4 regions of the Mangrovibacter sp. MFB070 genome follow, and region 1 is predicted to be linked to each of the others. Evidence: predicted binding sites of a transcription regulator. Region 1 holds the regulator's gene; each other region holds the start of a gene.
What was found. Region 1 encodes CRP, which controls carbon source genes, mostly activating them, when cyclic AMP is high. Its sites were predicted from a motif close to ATGTGANNNNNNTCACAT; they were not measured.
Positions count from the first base shown of each region.

Region 2: a site for CRP is predicted at 2,089-2,106, ahead of psiE (phosphate-starvation-inducible protein PsiE). Genes of this name have one in related genera too.
Region 3: a site for CRP is predicted at 1,817-1,834, ahead of DT73_RS19095 (sugar transporter). Genes of this name have one in related genera too.
Region 4: a site for CRP is predicted at 2,495-2,512, ahead of drpB (cell division protein DrpB). Genes of this name have one in related genera too.

Region 1 covers NZ_JJMI01000028.1:17,579-21,796, forward strand. The annotation lists gene DT73_RS15485 (phosphoribulokinase) at 1-491, shown strand, start outside; gene DT73_RS15490 (OsmC family protein) at 544-948, opposite strand; gene crp (cAMP-activated global transcriptional regulator CRP) at 1,246-1,878, shown strand; gene pstS (phosphate ABC transporter substrate-binding protein PstS) at 2,089-3,126, shown strand; gene DT73_RS15505 (aspartate aminotransferase family protein) at 3,246-4,218, opposite strand, start outside.
Region 2 covers NZ_JJMI01000003.1:29,910-34,127, forward strand. The annotation lists gene DT73_RS01610 (YjbH domain-containing protein) at 1-762, shown strand, start outside; gene DT73_RS01615 (GNAT family N-acetyltransferase) at 749-1,309, opposite strand; gene DT73_RS01620 (aspartate/glutamate racemase family protein) at 1,356-2,009, opposite strand; gene psiE (phosphate-starvation-inducible protein PsiE) at 2,153-2,566, shown strand; gene malG (maltose ABC transporter permease MalG) at 2,701-3,591, opposite strand; gene malF (maltose ABC transporter permease MalF) at 3,604-4,218, opposite strand, start outside.
Region 3 covers NZ_JJMI01000039.1:189,352-193,569, forward strand. The annotation lists gene DT73_RS19085 (LysR family transcriptional regulator) at 1-718, shown strand, start outside; gene DT73_RS19090 (L-lactate dehydrogenase) at 794-1,741, shown strand; gene DT73_RS19095 (sugar transporter) at 1,910-3,106, shown strand; gene DT73_RS19100 (MarC family NAAT transporter) at 3,176-3,850, opposite strand; gene marR (multiple antibiotic resistance transcriptional regulator MarR) at 4,084-4,218, shown strand, end outside.
Region 4 covers NZ_JJMI01000001.1:11,927-16,144, reverse strand. The annotation lists gene fdnG (formate dehydrogenase-N subunit alpha) at 1-1,203, opposite strand, end outside; gene DT73_RS00095 (phosphohydrolase) at 1,435-2,124, opposite strand; gene drpB (cell division protein DrpB) at 2,189-2,443, opposite strand; gene DT73_RS00080 (SgcJ/EcaC family oxidoreductase) at 3,124-3,582, shown strand; gene DT73_RS00075 (hypothetical protein) at 3,695-3,985, shown strand.

The DNA of each region.
Region 1 (4,218 bases):
ATGAAGGGCTGCACGGCGGCGTGGTAACTCAGGAGTGTGATGTCGCTCAACACGTTGATCTCCTGGTCGGCGTGGTACCTATCGTTAACCTCGAGTGGATTCAAAAGCTGGTAAGGGACACCAGTGAACGCGGCCATTCCCGGGAAGCCGTGATGGATTCAGTGGTGCGCTCAATGGAAGATTACATCAATTACATTACACCCCAGTTTTCACGTACTCACCTTAACTTCCAGCGAGTGCCTACCGTGGATACGTCCAACCCCTTTGCAGCCAAAGCGATTCCTTCTCTGGATGAAAGTTTTGTCGTTATTCATTTCCGCGGGCTGGAAGATATCGATTTCCCATGGCTTTTGGCAATGCTGCAAGGGTCATTTATTTCTCATATCAATACACTAGTTGTCCCGGGTGGGAAGATGGGCCTGGCGATGGAGTTAATCATGACGCCACTGGTCAAACGCCTGGCTGAAGGGAAAAAAATCGCGGGGGCCTGATACAGGCACAGAACGGGCGGGCGCTGCAAAGTACAGCCCCCGCCATGAAAACTTAGCCTTCAACCACTTCCCATGAGTGCGTGATGGTGGCTGCTTTGCCAAGCATTAACGCAACAGAGCAATATTTTTCCGCAGACAAATCCACCGCGCGAGCCACGGCATTATCTTTCAGATCTTTCCCTGTAACGATGAAGTGCAAATTGATAGTGGTAAACAAACGCGGCGCTTCTTCCCGGCGTTCAGATGTCAGTTTGACCTCACAATCAGTCACATTATGGCGGCCTTTTTGTAAAATAGAGACAACATCAATGGCACTGCATCCACCGGCAGCCATTAGCACCATTTCCATTGGACTTGGCGCTTTATCACCGGAGTTACCATCCATCAGGACCTGGTGGCCTGAGGCGGATTCACCCAAAAATGTTAAACCTTCAACCCATTTAACTCGCGCCTGCATACTCATTACTCCCAACTAAAGTGTTATCGCAACAGATTACGCGGCATTAACAAAACAGGCAATGGAAGGCGACACAGGTCATGCTGAAACGAGACAATAGAAGACACTTCAGGAAACCTGTGCTAAAACAAACAAGATGTAACAGACTGACAGTGACGTCATACCTGTTACAGAGGAAAAAGCGATTACAGACCAAACGACTCATGGCTCGCTTCAGGAATGGGGCGATTTAATGTTGTAACGCCAACAGGGCCCTACCCTGTCTTTGAGCAAGTTTATAATAGAGGATAACCGCGCATGGTGCTTGGCAAACCCCAAACAGACCCGACTCTCGAATGGTTCTTGTCACATTGCCACATTCATAAGTATCCATCCAAGAGCACCCTGATCCATCAGGGCGAGAAAGCAGAAACGCTGTATTACATCGTAAAAGGCTCTGTGGCCGTGCTTATCAAGGATGAAGAAGGCAAGGAGATGATCCTTTCTTATCTTAATCAAGGCGATTTTATTGGCGAACTGGGGCTGTTTGAAGAAGGCCAGGAGCGTAGCGCCTGGGTTCGTGCAAAAACAGCCTGTGAAGTAGCCGAAATTTCATACAAAAAATTTCGCCAGTTGATCCAGGTAAACCCGGACATTCTGATGCGCCTTTCATCCCAGATGGCACGTCGTTTACAGGTCACTTCTGAAAAAGTAGGGAACCTGGCATTCCTTGATGTAACCGGCCGAATTGCACAGACTTTGCTTAACCTGGCGAAACAACCTGATGCAATGACCCACCCGGATGGCATGCAAATCAAAATTACCCGTCAGGAAATTGGCCAAATTGTTGGCTGTTCCCGTGAAACTGTGGGCCGTATTTTAAAAATGCTGGAAGATCAAAACCTGATTTCCGCTCACGGTAAAACCATTGTGGTATACGGTACTCGTTAATTTTACTGTATTTCATCACACATTGAGGCACGCTCCAGAGCGTGCCTTTTTGTTTTGCTCAACCCAATATCCCTTCGGCTTTACCGAACAAATTCTGAAAATTGTTCACGAATGACACAAAACTGTCACAAATTCGCCTTATTCTTCCCGGGTACTGAAAACACAGCGATTAAAAAATTATTTTTGATCTAACCTTTTCCGGGAGAAATTATGGCAATGCTTAGCTCTTCAGCCCGTCTTGTAATCGCCGCTCTGACTCTGTCCACCACAACTGCATTTGCAGCCACTAACCTGACAGGTGCCGGTGGTACGTTCCCAGCGCCGGTTTATGCAAAATGGGCTGCAGAATATCAGCAGAAAACAGGTTCTCAGGTAAACTACCAGGGAATTGGTTCTTCAGGTGGTATCAAACAAATCATTGCAAAAACCGTCGATTTTGGTGCATCTGATGCGCCAATGAGCGATGCTGATCTGGAAAAAAATGGCTTGTTCCAGTTCCCGACCGTGATTGGTGGCGTGGTTCTGGCCGTTAATATCCCGGGTATTAAATCAGGTGAACTGACTCTGGATGGCAAAACACTGGGTGATATCTACCTGGGTAAAATCAAGAAATGGAATGACCCGGCAATCACTAAGCTGAACCCGAATGCCAAATTGCCGGATACCAACATCAATGTGGTTCGCCGTGCAGACGGTTCAGGCACCTCTTTCGTCTTCACCAGCTACCTGTCCAAAGTAAGCCCGGACTGGGCAAGCCAGGTTGGTAAAGGCACCACCGTTAAATGGCCAACTGGCCTGGGCGGCAAAGGGAACGATGGCGTGGCTGCATTCGTACAGCGTCTGCCGGGTTCTATTGGTTATGTTGAATATGCCTACGCAAAACAGAACAACCTGACCTGGACTAAGTTGTTTGATGCTGACGGTAAAGCAATCGAGCCGACCCAAAAAAGCTTCAGTAACAGCGCAAAAGAAGCCGACTGGAGTAAAACCTTTGCTCAGGACCTGACTTATCAGAAAGGTGCAGATGCATGGCCAATCTCTTCTACTACTTTTATCCTGGTCTACAAAAAGCAGGAAAATGCAGAGAAAGGTGCCGAAGTGCTGAAGTTCTTTGACTGGGCTTACAAAAATGGCAACGCTATCGCTGGTAACCTGGATTACGCTCCACTGCCTGCAAGCGTTACTGAACAGATTCGTGCTGCATGGAAAGCCAATGTAAAAGACAGTTCAGGTAAAGCCCTGTACTAATCTTGATGAATGGAACACTCTGCTTCAAAAGTAAAAAGCCGGGGTTACCCGGCTTTTTATTGCTGTCCTTGAACCCCGGCACCATCAGTTAAGTGCATACAGAGAGTGCATGAGTGCAGTTACAGCCCTTTAACCACCGCTTTTATTGCATCGGCAAAACGAGCCATACCCTCTTCAATATCTTTATAATCAATAACCAAAGACGGAGCCAGACGGACTACATCCGGCCCGGCATTGAGGATCATCAAACCATTCGCTGCGGCCGCATTCAGTACATCACGCGCCCGCCCTTTGTATGCGGCACTCAATTCGGCACCAATCAGTAACCCCATTCCCCGGATATCACTGAAAACAGCGTACTGTTCATTAATCTGCTTCAGGTGTTTTACGAACAACTCGCGTTTCGCCATAACACCATCCAGAACTTCCGGCGTATTGATAATATCGAAAGCAGCACCTGCCACCGCACACGCCAGTGGGTTACCGCCGTAGGTCGAGCCATGTGAGCCAACATGGAATGCCGATGCAATCTCTTCTGTTGTCAGCATCGCACTAATTGGGAACCCACCGCCAATCGCTTTAGCACTGGTCAAAATATCGGGAGTCACATTATAGTGCATGTAAGCAAACAGCTTACCAGCACGGCCCATACCACACTGAACTTCATCAAACACCAGCAGGGCTTTATATTCGTCACACAGCTCACGCAGGCCTTTCAGGAACTCAGGAGTGGCCGCCATCACGCCGCCTTCTCCCTGAATAGGTTCCACCACAACAGCACAGGTGTGGTCATCCATAACGGCTTTCACCGCATGTAAATCATTAAAAGGCACATGAACGATATCTGCCGGTTTCGGGCCAAAGCCATCTGAATATTTAGGCTGCCCCCCCACAGAAACAGTGAATAAAGAACGTCCATGAAAAGCATTATGAAAAGCGATTATTTTTGTTTTATAAGGACTGTGGCGCGTAGACGCATAGAAACGGGCCAGCTTAAAGGCGGTTTCATTGGCTTCAGTGCCCGAATTCATAAACAAAACGCGCTCCGCAAAAGTTGAGGCTATCAGTTTTTGCCCCAGCTTCAATGCCGGC
Region 2 (4,218 bases), on a different contig from region 1:
TACCAGTTAGGGGTAATGGGAACGGCGGATTACTGGCTGACCGACCATTTATTAACTACCGGCAGCCTGTTCGTGAACCTGACCAACAACTACAGCAAATTTAATTACACCAGTAGCGACTCTGTGTTACCGCGTGTTCGTACTCGTGTGCGTGAATATGTGGAAAACAACTACTACATCAATAACCTGCAGGCGAACTACTTCCAGTATCTGGGGAATGGTTTTTACGGCCAGGTATATGGTGGTTACCTGGAAACCATGTTTGGCGGGGTCGGGACCGAAGTGTTATGGCGCCCACTGGACAGCGACTGGGCGTTAGGTGTCAATGCTAACTACGTGAAACAGCGCGACTGGACCAGCCCAACAGACATGATGAAATTCACTGATTACAGCGTGAAAACCGGCCATGTTACGGCATACTGGAATCCGTCATTTGCACCAGATGTGTTGATGAAGCTGAGTGTCGGGCAGTATCTGGCAGGCGACAAGGGCGCGACGCTGGAAGTGTCGAAACACTTCGACAGCGGGATTGTGGTTGGGACTTACGCCACTATCACCAATGTGTCGCCAGACGAATACGGCGAAGGGGATTTCACCAAAGGGGTGTATATCTCTGTACCGATGGATCTGTTCAGCGCCTACCCGACACGCAGCCGCGCGCAAGTCAGTTGGTCGCCGCTTACACGTGATGGTGGGCAGATGCTGGGCCGTAAATTTGACCTCTACAGCATGACCAGCGACCGCAGCGTTAACTTCCGTTAACCTGAGGCTTCCCCGGTGCAGTTCCTGGCCGGGGAAGTGACATCGCCATCAGTAAAATATCACTGGTTTGCGTTGCACTTTGAAACACCAGCTTCTTCATAACATGCATCCCCTGGCGCATGTAAAAACGCCGGGCGCCATGATTTTCTGCAAGCACCTCCAGCCACAACGATGTTTCCCCATGAGCCATTGCCTGGGTGATTATCTCGCCAAAAAAAGCCTGCCCCAGTCCTTGCCCGGTAAGCCCCGGCAGCAAATAGATTTTGTTCAGAAACGCGCCCTGAGGCGAGGGGTGTGCTAACCGTTCATGCCAGGTCAGTTCGGCAAAACCGACTGGTTTGCCTGCTTCGGCAACCAGCCACTGGTTACCGGGCGTGCCCATCCGCTCGCGAATCGCGGCAGGATCAAAGGATTTATGCATGAATGCCTGCATCTCTTGTGGGTTATTCCACAAGTGAGCAAAGTGGTGCTGATAACTTTCGGTGCCCAGTTGGTGAAGCAGGAAAGCATCGCCTTCCTGCGCTGTGCGAAATGTGAATGTTTTCATAGTTACAATAAGATAATACACACCAGCAAACAGGAAAAATGCTGTGTCACTCCAGAAGCTGTGTTTTTAGCTGTTCCAGCGCCAGATGTGGGCTGGTCAGTACCGGGGAGCAGGCTGGCAAATATTTACTGACACTGCTCATGGATGCCTGCGCCAGTGCAACACACTCGGCACCCTCTGTCAGAGCCCGTTGTACGGCAGCAATAATCCGCTCGTGGTACAGGATTTGGTCACCCTGTAAAAAAGCATCCCAGGCACCGGGAATCAGCCGGGTTTCCATTACCTGTTCAGGTTGCTGGCGTGCCAGTTCGAACAGTACCCGGGTAGGTTCAACCGTTGTTTGGGTGGTACACAACACCACCGTGCGCTTACCCTGGGCCATTGCTGCTTGCGCCAGTGCCCGGTCAACGCGCAACACCGGAATGCTGACGGGTGAACGCTGGTTGAGTTTGTCTACCGCCGGGCCAAGCGTTGAGCAGGTCAGCAGTACTGCGTCGGCGTGATGGCTTAGTGCCAGAAGCACCCGGATTACATCATCTTCCAGTGCTGAGGTTAACCCGCCACTGGCTTCCGCCGTGCGCAACAGTTGCGGCATCACCGTGTGTTTTAAACACCCCGCGGGCAGGCCCGTATCCTGTGCCGCCTGTTCAAATAACGCTTCATTACCGGGTGCCGTGTGTAAACAGGCAATGCGAATCATAGAGACCTCCGGTTGGTATCGGTATCACTCCGCATGAACAGATTCACGTATGGATAGCACACTATGCTAAAGAAAAAAATATGGATCTGGATCACATTTTTGCCGTATAACAGGCCAGAGACCGCAATTCAGTGGAGTCTGTTATGACGTCATTAGCGCGCGCCCGTGTCGAATTGATTTCGACAATTTTGCAAACCATTCTCAACCTGGGACTGACCTGCCTTGGGTTAATACTGGTCATTTTTCTCGGTAAAGAAACCCTGCATCTTGCTGATGTGCTGTTCACCCCGAATGAGCAGGCCAGTAAATACCTGCTGATTGAAGGCCTGGTGGTTTACTTCCTTTACTTCGAATTTATCGCCCTGATTGTGAAGTACTTTCAGTCGGGATTTCATTTCCCGTTACGTTACTTTGTTTATATCGGTATTACGGCGATTGTGCGCCTGATAATCATCGACCATAAATCCCCAATCGATGTCCTTATCTACTCAGCCGCTATTCTGCTGTTAGTTATTACGCTATGGCTATGCAACAGTAGCAGGCTGCGGCGGGAATAAATGTGCGTGATGCACAAAAAAAGTGGCGGCTCTTCAGGCCGCCAAAGACAGAGACAAGTTGGCTTAATAATGAGGGTTTGCAGTGGCATTACATCCCGCGCGTACAGGCAGGTTCGCGCGGGGGTGGAACAAGGTTAGCCTTTAACACCGCCAGCGGTGAGGCCGTTAACCAGCCAGCGCTGCGCCAGCAGGAACACAACAGTAATCGGTATCGCGGACAACACTGCGGCAGCGGCAAAGTCGCCCCACAAGTAGTTCTGCGGGTTAAGGTATTGCTGCATACCTACGGCCAGGGTGTAGCTGTTTACATCACGTAGCAGCAGTGAAGCAACCGGCACTTCGGTAATTGCGGCAATGAACGACAGAATAAAGACCACCGCCAGAATTGGCACCGATAACGGTAGCAACACCAGGCGGAAAGCCTGCCACGGGCTGGCGCCATCCAGTGCCGCCGCTTCTTCCAGCGAGCCATCAATCGTTTCGAAATAGCCTTTAATCGTCCAGACGTGCAGTGCAATACCGCCGAGGTAGGCAAAAATCACCCCGCCATGGGTATTCAGGCCAATAAACGGAATGTACTGGCCGAGGCGGTCGAACAATGCATATAACGCAACCAGTGACAGCACTGCCGGGAACATCTGGAAAATCAGCATCCCTTTAAGCAGGGTGGCTTTGCCTGGGAAACGCATCCGCGCGAAAGCGTAAGCGCAGGTAGTGGACAACGCCACAATCCCAATCGCGGTAATACCGGCGATTTTGACTGAGTTCCACAGCCACAACAGCACCGGGAACGGGGGCGGTGTGACACGCCCGTCGGCATGTTCCACACTGAACCCCAGCGCCAGTTTCCAGTGTTCCCAGGAAATTTGATCGGGGATCAGGCTGCCAGTTGCGAAGTTACCGGAGCGCAGAGAGATCGCCACCACCATTAACAGCGGGAACATGATGGCCGCAATAAACAACAGCAACAGTAAGTGAGTGGTCAGCAAGCGTAATTTTTGCGATTTGGGTTGCACCATAGCCATGATGATTCCTCCTTAATCAAACTTCATGCGGGTGGCTTTCAGGTTCACGACAGCCAGTGCGCCAACCAGCAGGAATATAATTGTGGCGATGGCTGCCGCCAGGCCGAAGTCCTGCCCGCCGCCGCCTTCAAAGGCGATACGGTAGGTGTAGCTCACCAGTAAGTCGGTATAACCTGCCGGTGTGGTAGTGCCGAGCCGGTCCGGGCCGCCGTTGGTTAACAACTGAATCAGAACAAAGTTGTTAAAGTTAAACGCGAAACTGGCAATCATCAGTGGTGTCAGTGGCTTAATCAGCAAAGGCAGTGTAATGCGGAAGAAGTTCTGGAACGGGCCCGCGCCATCCATCGCCGATGCTTCATATAAATCTTCCGGAATTGCTTTCAGCAGCCCCATGCACAAGATCATCATGTAGGGGTAACCCAGCCAGGTATTGACGATGATAATCATGCTGCGGGCGGTCGTCGGGTCGCTGAACCAGGCGGGTTTGATGCCAAACAGCGCACTCAGCATCATGTTGATTTCACCAAAACTTTGGTTGAACAACCCTTTGAAAATCAGAATAGAAATAAACGATGGCACCGCATAAGGCAAAATGAGCAGTACCCGGTAAATCGCTTTTCCTTTCAG
Region 3 (4,218 bases), on a different contig from region 1:
ATTTATTCGTGAGAACCAACGTTTGCGCGTTTCCCCTGCCGGGCAAAATTTTTACCAGTACAGTAAACGCTTGCTCGCGCTGGCGAATGAAGCGCGCTTTTCCGTAACGGGGGATGTGCCATCAGGTCTGTTACCGCTGGGATCGCTGGAGAGTACCGCGGCCATTCGCATTCCGGAACTTCTGGCGCGTTTTAACCAGCGTTATCCCTCGGTACAACTGACGCTCACCACAGGCCCTTCCGGCGACATGATTGAGTCAGTGCTCAATGGCAGGTTAGCGGCGGCATTCACCGACGTCCCTTTTAAAAACCCGGCCCTTGAGTACCGTCCATTGTGTAATGAAGAGATGGTGATTATTGCCCCCGGGAGCCATCCCCCAGTTCACCGGGCCCGCGAGGTGGATGGTGCCAGTTTGTATGCATTCAAGGCCAACTGTTCATACCGCCATCATTTCGAATCCTGGTTTCAGGCTGATAACGCCCGTCCGGGGCATATCTACGAAATGGAATCATGGCATGGGATCCTGGCCTGCGTGATTGCCGGTGCAGGCCTGGCTATGATCCCCAGAGCAATGCTGGCCATTATGCCGGGTGCGCATCAGGTGAATATCTGGCCGGTGGGTGAAGCCTGGCGCTGGCGCGAAACAGCGCTAATCTGGCGTAAAGACAGCCTGACTCCGCAATTGCGCGCATTGCTTAACCTGCTGGGCCCTTCATGATAAGCAAAAATAATTTTTAGCCACACCAGGCGCGGTGTAACGTAGCGCTGAATGTTTAAATTCTGCGGAACTCACATGAATACCAAACCCCGTAAGGTAATGATTATTGGCGCAGGTAATGTTGGCACTGCCGCTGCCTGGGCGTTGCTCAACCAGAATATTTGTGAAGAACTGGTTCTGGTTGACCTGAATAAAACCCGGGCTGAAGCCCATTGCCAGGATTTGTCCGACGCCGCCGCGTATATGCCCGGTATGATGACCATTACCCAACGCGATGCCAGCGATTGCGCTGATGTGGATATCGCCGTCATCACCGTTTCCGGTGGGCCGCTCAAGCCCGGGCAAACCCGGCTTGATGAACTGACCAATACTGCCCGTATTATGAAGCAGTTAGTTCCCGAAATGATGTCCAATGGTTTTAACGGCATTTTCCTGATTGCCACAAACCCCTGCGATATTATTACCTGGCAGGTGTGGCAGTTATCCGGGTTACCCCGCCAGCAAGTCATTGGCACAGGTGTGTGGCTCGATACCACCAGGTTACGCCGCACTCTGGCTCAGGCGCTGGATATTGGCCCGCAGAGTATTGATGCTTTCATCCTGGGTGAACATGGCGACGCACAGTTTCCTGTCTGGTCGCATTCTTCTGTTTACGGTTCGCCGGTGGGCGATGTGTGGAAACGCCGTACTGGCACGGAGCTGGACACAAACGCCATTGCCGAAAAAGTGCGTAAACTGGGGTTTGAAATTTATGCGGGTAAAGGCTGTACCGAATTTGGTATTGCCGGCACCATTACCGAAATCTGCCGGAATATTTTTACCGGGAGCCACCGGGCTCTGGCGATTTCCTGTGTACTGGATGGGGAATACGGAAAAACTGGCATCGCCATTGGTGTTCCGGCCGTACTGGCACAAAGTGGCGTGCAACAAATTATTGAGCTGCAACTGGCTGAAGAGGAACAGGCTAAGTTTGACGCAGCCGCCCATATTATTCAGGCAAACATAGCCCGCCTGCCGCAGTAGTTGCCAGGGCTGCCGGGTACATAGCAACCCCGGCAGTTCCATTGTGTGATAACCCACTTGTATTGAAATGTAAAAAAGAGATGTAGCTCACAATTCTGCTTGTACGCCTGCGTTGTTGGTTTTATCATCGCCCCATCGTTGATTGGACCACCTGCGCAGACTCAAACAATGAACACATCCATGACTGTTTCCCGCCGTGTTGCATGGCTACGGGTGCTGACCCTCGCTATTGCCGCGTTTATCTTTAATACCACTGAATTTGTCCCTGTTGGGTTGTTATCGGATATTGCCGAAAGCTTCAATATGAGCACCGCTCAGGTGGGGATAATGCTGACAATTTATGCCTGGGTAGTCGGGCTGATGTCGTTGCCCTTTATGCTGTTAACCAGCCAGATGGAGCGCAAAAAGTTACTGATTGGTATCTTCTTGCTGTTTATTGCCAGCCACGCGCTTTCTTTCCTGGCATGGAACTTTACCGTGCTGGTGATTAGCCGTATTGGTGTCGCGTTTGCTCATGCCATTTTCTGGTCCATAACGGCGTCCCTGGCGATTCGTCTGGCACCTGCGGGGAAACGGGCTCAGGCATTAAGCTTTCTGGCAACCGGCACCGCATTAGCCATGGTACTGGGGTTGCCACTCGGCCGCGTCATTGGCCAGTACTTCAGCTGGCGAACCACTTTTTTTGCCATTGGCGTTGGCGCGTTAGTTACACTGGTGTGCCTGATGAAACTGTTACCACGTATGCCCAGTGAGCATTCAGGCTCATTAAAAAGCCTGCCCGTTTTGTTCCGCCGCCCGGCGCTGGTCAGCATTTATGTTCTTACTGTGGTTGTGGTTACCGCACATTACACGGCCTACAGCTATATTGAGCCTTTTGTACAAACAGTTGCAGGCTTCAGCGCCAATTTCGCCACTGTGTTGTTGTTGATTCTTGGTGGTGCCGGGATCATCGGCAGTATCATTTTCAGCAAACTTGGCAATCTGCATGCATCAGGCCTGGTCAGTAGCGCCATCGGGGTTTTGGTGTGCTGCCTGGCCTTGCTGATGCCTGCATCCGTTTCATCAAATGCGCTTATCATCCTGAGCCTGTTCTGGGGCATCGCCTTTATGATTATCGGCCTGGGTATGCAGGTTAAAGTTCTGGCGCTGGCACCTGATGCCACCGATGTGGCAATGTCCTTGTTCTCCGGGATCTTCAATATTGGTATTGGTGCTGGTGCACTGCTTGGCAACCAGATAAGCCTGCATTTGTCTATGTCGGCTATTGGCTACCTGGGTGCGCTACCAGCCATTGCCGCGCTGGTGTGGTCGGTAGTTATTTTCCGCCGCTGGCCGCAAAGCCTGGAGCACCAGCCGAGCCATTAATGCCCTGGTAGCTTAACGCTGAAAGTAAAAACGCCCTGCTTAACAGGGCGTTTTATTTGGAGCTGGTAATCAAACGTGCCCCGGATAATGCTGAATGATATCCAGAACACCATTAATCACGAACTGAACGCCCATACATACCAACAGAAAGCCCATAACACGGGAAATCGCATCAATTCCCCCTTTACCCACAATACGCATCACCGCACCCGAGCCCCGCAGGCAGCCCCACAGAATCAGGCTGACACACAAAAACGTTACTGGCGGCCCCACCACCAGCACCCAGTGGGGAAACTCCGTGGTGTGGTGCACAGTAGATGCCGTACTGATTATCATGGCGATTGTCCCGGGCCCGGCAGTAGAAGGCATAGCAAGCGGCACAAACGCAATATTTGCCCCGGAGTCTCTTGCCAGCTCCTCCGATTTGGATTTGGCCTCGGGAATTTCGTGAGGCTTTTCTTTCGGAAACAGCATACGAAAGCCAATAAACGCCACAATCAACCCACCTGCAATACGTAACCCGGGAATCGAAATACCAAACGTATTCATCACCACCTGCCCGGCATACCAGGCCACCATCATAATGATAAATACGTTAATTGAGGCCTGGCGTGACTGGCGATGGCGCTCCTGGGTATTCATATTCCCGCTCAGCCCAAGGAACAGCGCTACCGTGGTGAGAGGGTTTGCCAAAGGCAATAACACGACCAGCCCAATACCGACTGCTTTAACGAGTTCGAGCATTCTGTGTTCCTTTATCCATCTGATGCTTTGCGATTAATCTAATGAAATCAGAGATAAATGCTAGCTCACATACGCTGCTAATAACAGCATTCGCCCATGATTGTTACTCATGTATATTTTTATCAGACTAAGCGTTTTAGCACTTTGTGTGATCCAGATCGCCATATGATTGACTTATCCTTGCCTGGGCAATAGTATCTCGCGTGATTAATCTATTTGCCTGGGCAATGAATGTGAAAACGACATGCGATCTGTTCAATGAAATCATCCCGCTGGGCCGTCTGATCCACCTGGTGAATCAAAAGAAAGACCGTCTGTTAACAGAGTATCTCTCCCCGCAGGATGTGACTGCACCGCAATTTAAAGTG
Region 4 (4,218 bases), on a different contig from region 1:
GTTTGGTACAGCGGTGGTAGCCAGTTGTTCACAAACATGCAGGAAATCTGCTTGTGAGGTACCACACAGGTTTTCGACCATTTCTGGCGTGTAACGCGCGACATGCTGTTTGAGCAGGTTAATCACACACCGCGGGTTTTGCAGCGAATCGTCACGTTGCGCCATCCCTTCATCATCCAGTGCGTAAGCCCAACTGGTTTTGTCGTATTTGTGGTGTTTTTCGTCGAAACCGCTGAACAGACCATCGTTGAAGGCGTAATCGTCGCGCACCAGCAATGCCGCATTGGTAAAGGCTTTCACATAGTCATGGTGAATTGCGTCATGGCCGAGCAGATAATTAATCACCCCGAGCAAGAACGCCGCATCCGAGCCTGCGCGGATGGGTGCGTAGCGGTCGGCAACCGACGCGGTACGGTTGAAGCGCGGGTCAACCACCAGCACCGTGGCCTTATTATGATTTTTGGCCTCCACAACCCATTTGAAACCGACCGGGTGCGCTTCTGCCGGGTTGCCGCCCATCACCAATACCACATTGGCGTTTTTGATATCGTTCCAGTTATTGGTCATAGCCCCACGACCAAAGCTGGGCGCCAATGCTGATACAGTAGGCCCGTGGCACAAACGCGCCTGGTTTTCCACAGCCAGCATTCCCAGTGCCCGTGAGAACTTCTGGTCCAGGACCCCGGTTTCATTGCTGGCAGCGGAAGAACAAAACATTGAGGTGGTCAGCCAGCGGTTGACTGTTACGCCTGAACTGTTCGTTACCTGGAAATTCGCATCGCGGTCTGCTTTCATCAGGCGTGCAATGCGATCGATTGCATCTTCCCAGCTAATACGTTGCCAGGTGTCACTACCTGGCGCGCGGTATTCTGGGTATTTGAGCCGTTGGTCGCTGTGAATATAATCCACCACCCCGGCACCTTTCGGGCACAAAGACCCGCGGCTGACCGGGTGGTCTGGATCACCCTCGACATGGAATATTGAAGAGGTGGCATTTTTCGCGCCATCACCCAGGCTGTAAATCAGCATGCCGCAACCTACTGAGCAGTAAGTGCAGTTGTTGCGGGTTTCTTTGGCCCGAATCAGTTTATATTCGCGAGTGCTGGCATGTGCAGTAACGGGTGTAAACCCCAGTGCGGCAAGGGTGGTGCCAGCCATTCCCCCTGCACAGACTTTAAAAAATCCTCTGCGATTGACTTGCATCCTTTTGCCCACATTATTTTTATTGATTAAAGTGGGTATACGGTATCAGGCAGCAGAAAATGTAAATTGATTGTAATCAATTTACGCAAAAAAAACTCCTGCTGTTACCAACATTGGTGGAAGATTAACCAATATTTTATGTCCGTAACAAAAATCACGCAAAAGGCGCAGCAAAATAAAGGCAGCCCACTGCTATGCCGTGAACTGCCTGGACGAGATATGGGCAGGAGGTTAACAGGTAAATTGCTGGCGAATGTGCTCATCAAAGCCAAGCAATTCCCCATTCAGTTCGGCACATAACTTTGCCATATAATCCACCAGGAAATTGGCATTGTGGCGCGCCAGGCTGCGCCCGGTCTCAGTTTGCATTTTAGCCGGGAGTGCGAGAAGTTTTTTGCGAAAATGGTCTAATGCAAAGCGGGTATCATCCAGCTCGCGGGCTTCAGCCATCGGGTCTTCTGCATCGAATAACGGCCTGCCCAGCGCACCAGATACATAGAAGACACGGGCAAGTCCTATTGCCCCCAGGGACTCCAGCCGGTCTGCATCCTGCACAATTTTGGCTTCTGTTGTTTGAGGCACTATCCCGGCACTGAAACTGTGCGCGGCTATTGCATGAGCGACGGCATCATAGATCTCCGCCGGGAAAGCCGGAAAATAAGTTGCCAGAATGTGCCGGGTTTTATCAGCGGCCATTCTGGATGCCAGATGGCGTTCCGGGTGGTTTTTAGGCAAATTAACCACATCATGAAAATAACATGCGGTTAACACGACCAGTGCGTTCCCTTCGTGGTGGCGCAACATCTTTTGCGCTGTGCACCAGACCCGGCGAAAATGTGATAAGTCATGGGCTGCATCATCCTGAGGCCCGTGCTGCGACAACCATTGTTCAAACTGTAACTGCCAGTCTTGTAATAACATTTTCACTCCCGAGCTGCACATGTGGCTATACGTTGCCAGCCAATGATGACACTAAAGTGACATTCTAGCGGTGACTGGCTGGCCGGGTAAACCAGACAACAACCCCCAAAACCAGAGCAATGGCACCCAATACCATTCCCCCGGCCAGGGCATCCAGCAATTTGCCGGAAAATGTACCATGAACGTTACCAGGAACAGGCTGAACAGCACTGACTACCCAGAAATAACGCAAAATAGCCCACAGGGCATAAAGGCAAAAAATCCAGAAAGCACATAACGCCAGTTTGCCGCCCAGGTCGCGGCGCGGTTTATTATCCATAACAGTCTGTTTCTCATGCAAAATCATCAGTTAATTGCCCATTGCAGGCTAATGTGATTTATATCACATTTAATATTCAATGAGGCCAGTTTCCTCTTCGCTGGCAACGAAACCGGATTTTTCTGTGTTTCTGGCGCACTGCCCTCCCTGTCCAACACCATAAAATAGCGGGAAGACTGGTAAATGTTTAATTTTTATTCGCCAGTTACCCTCAGTGCGTGATTTCATGCTGCATGCGATTTCTTAAACGGAATAAAGATTATTTTTGCATTTTGTGCTATCCAGATACTATTCACGCAGGCTTTTTCATGGAATAATCAATTCGTTATTGCCTTTTTATTCCACTGTATATTCCTGACGATTCAACTCGTTTTCAGGTTTACTGGCTCATCAGGTGGCTTATAGCTACTCGGGTTAGTATTGCCCGGACAAGTTGAACCGTCAGGTGATTGTGATTACGCCAACTGGCGGGCCTGTGCATATACTGGCAGGCCGATTATTTATTTTTCAGCATATTTTCTTTTAATGTTACGCAAAAACATTTACCTGCAGCAAACAGCCCACGAAAAAACTGACAATAAAAAATACAACCACGCACATTTAAACATGTGTAAAGGCAGTATATTCCCCACACGTTATTCTTTAATCTCTTGCCTGCCTATATATGGAGAGAAGAATAAATGATTTTACGCACTGGAATTGCCCTGTTTAGTTTAATTGCCTCTATGAATAGTATTGCAGCAGAAAAAATTACGTGTACGGATAGCGACATTCCGGAAATAGAAGCACGGTTTACTGTCTGGAATAATGCATTACAAACTGGTGATGCTCAGCAAGTTGCTGCGTTATATACCCGCGATGCCGTCTTACTGCCAACGGTTTCAAACCAGGTTCGCCTCACCAATGATCAGCGAGTAGATTATTTTGAACATTTTTTAGAAAAAAAGCCGGTTGGGGAAATTAACCAGCGCACTGTGCGCCTCGGTTGCAATACGGCAATTGACAGCGGTATTTATACTTTTACCTTTAGCGATAACACAACCATTCAGGCTCGGTATACATTCACTTACGACTACGTTGATAACCAGTGGCTGATTTCCTCACACCACTCATCCGCTATGCCTGAAGGGCAGTCCTGAGTAATGAGGCCGGGTCTGGCATAACCTGGCGTTCCACCAGATGAAAACATGACGGGCACACTGTTGTGCCCGTTGCTATTACCCCGCCACAGTTAATGGTGAGGCGGTGGAGGTGGCGGAGTCGTATGGCCGCCATCATGATTTCCTTCGTGCGGCCCGTTATCATGATGTGAGTCGTTATCGTGATGTGGTCCGTTATCGTGATGTGGTCCGTTATCGTGATGTGGTCCGTTATCGTGATGTGGCCCGTTATCATGATGTGACTCATTTCCATAGTGATGACCATTATCATGATGGTGTTTGTCATTATGGTGGCCATTATTATCATGGTGGTTCTTATCATGGTGTTCGTTATGATGTGGCGGCGGTGGCGGGTTATGTGCTCCATAAACGACTGGTGTAAACACAAACACCAGCAGAGCGGGCAACATCGCTATTTTACTCACAGCTTAATCCTTAGAAATTATCTACAACGTGCGGCCATCCTGGCATAAATAAGCGTTAAACATAATAAAACGGGATTGAATTGAGAGTTTTCAAATTCCAGTTCACATCACAGACAAAAAATAATCTTTAACAATCAAAATATATTATTTTGATTCATAATGCGTGTTAATTTATATCACATAATAACTA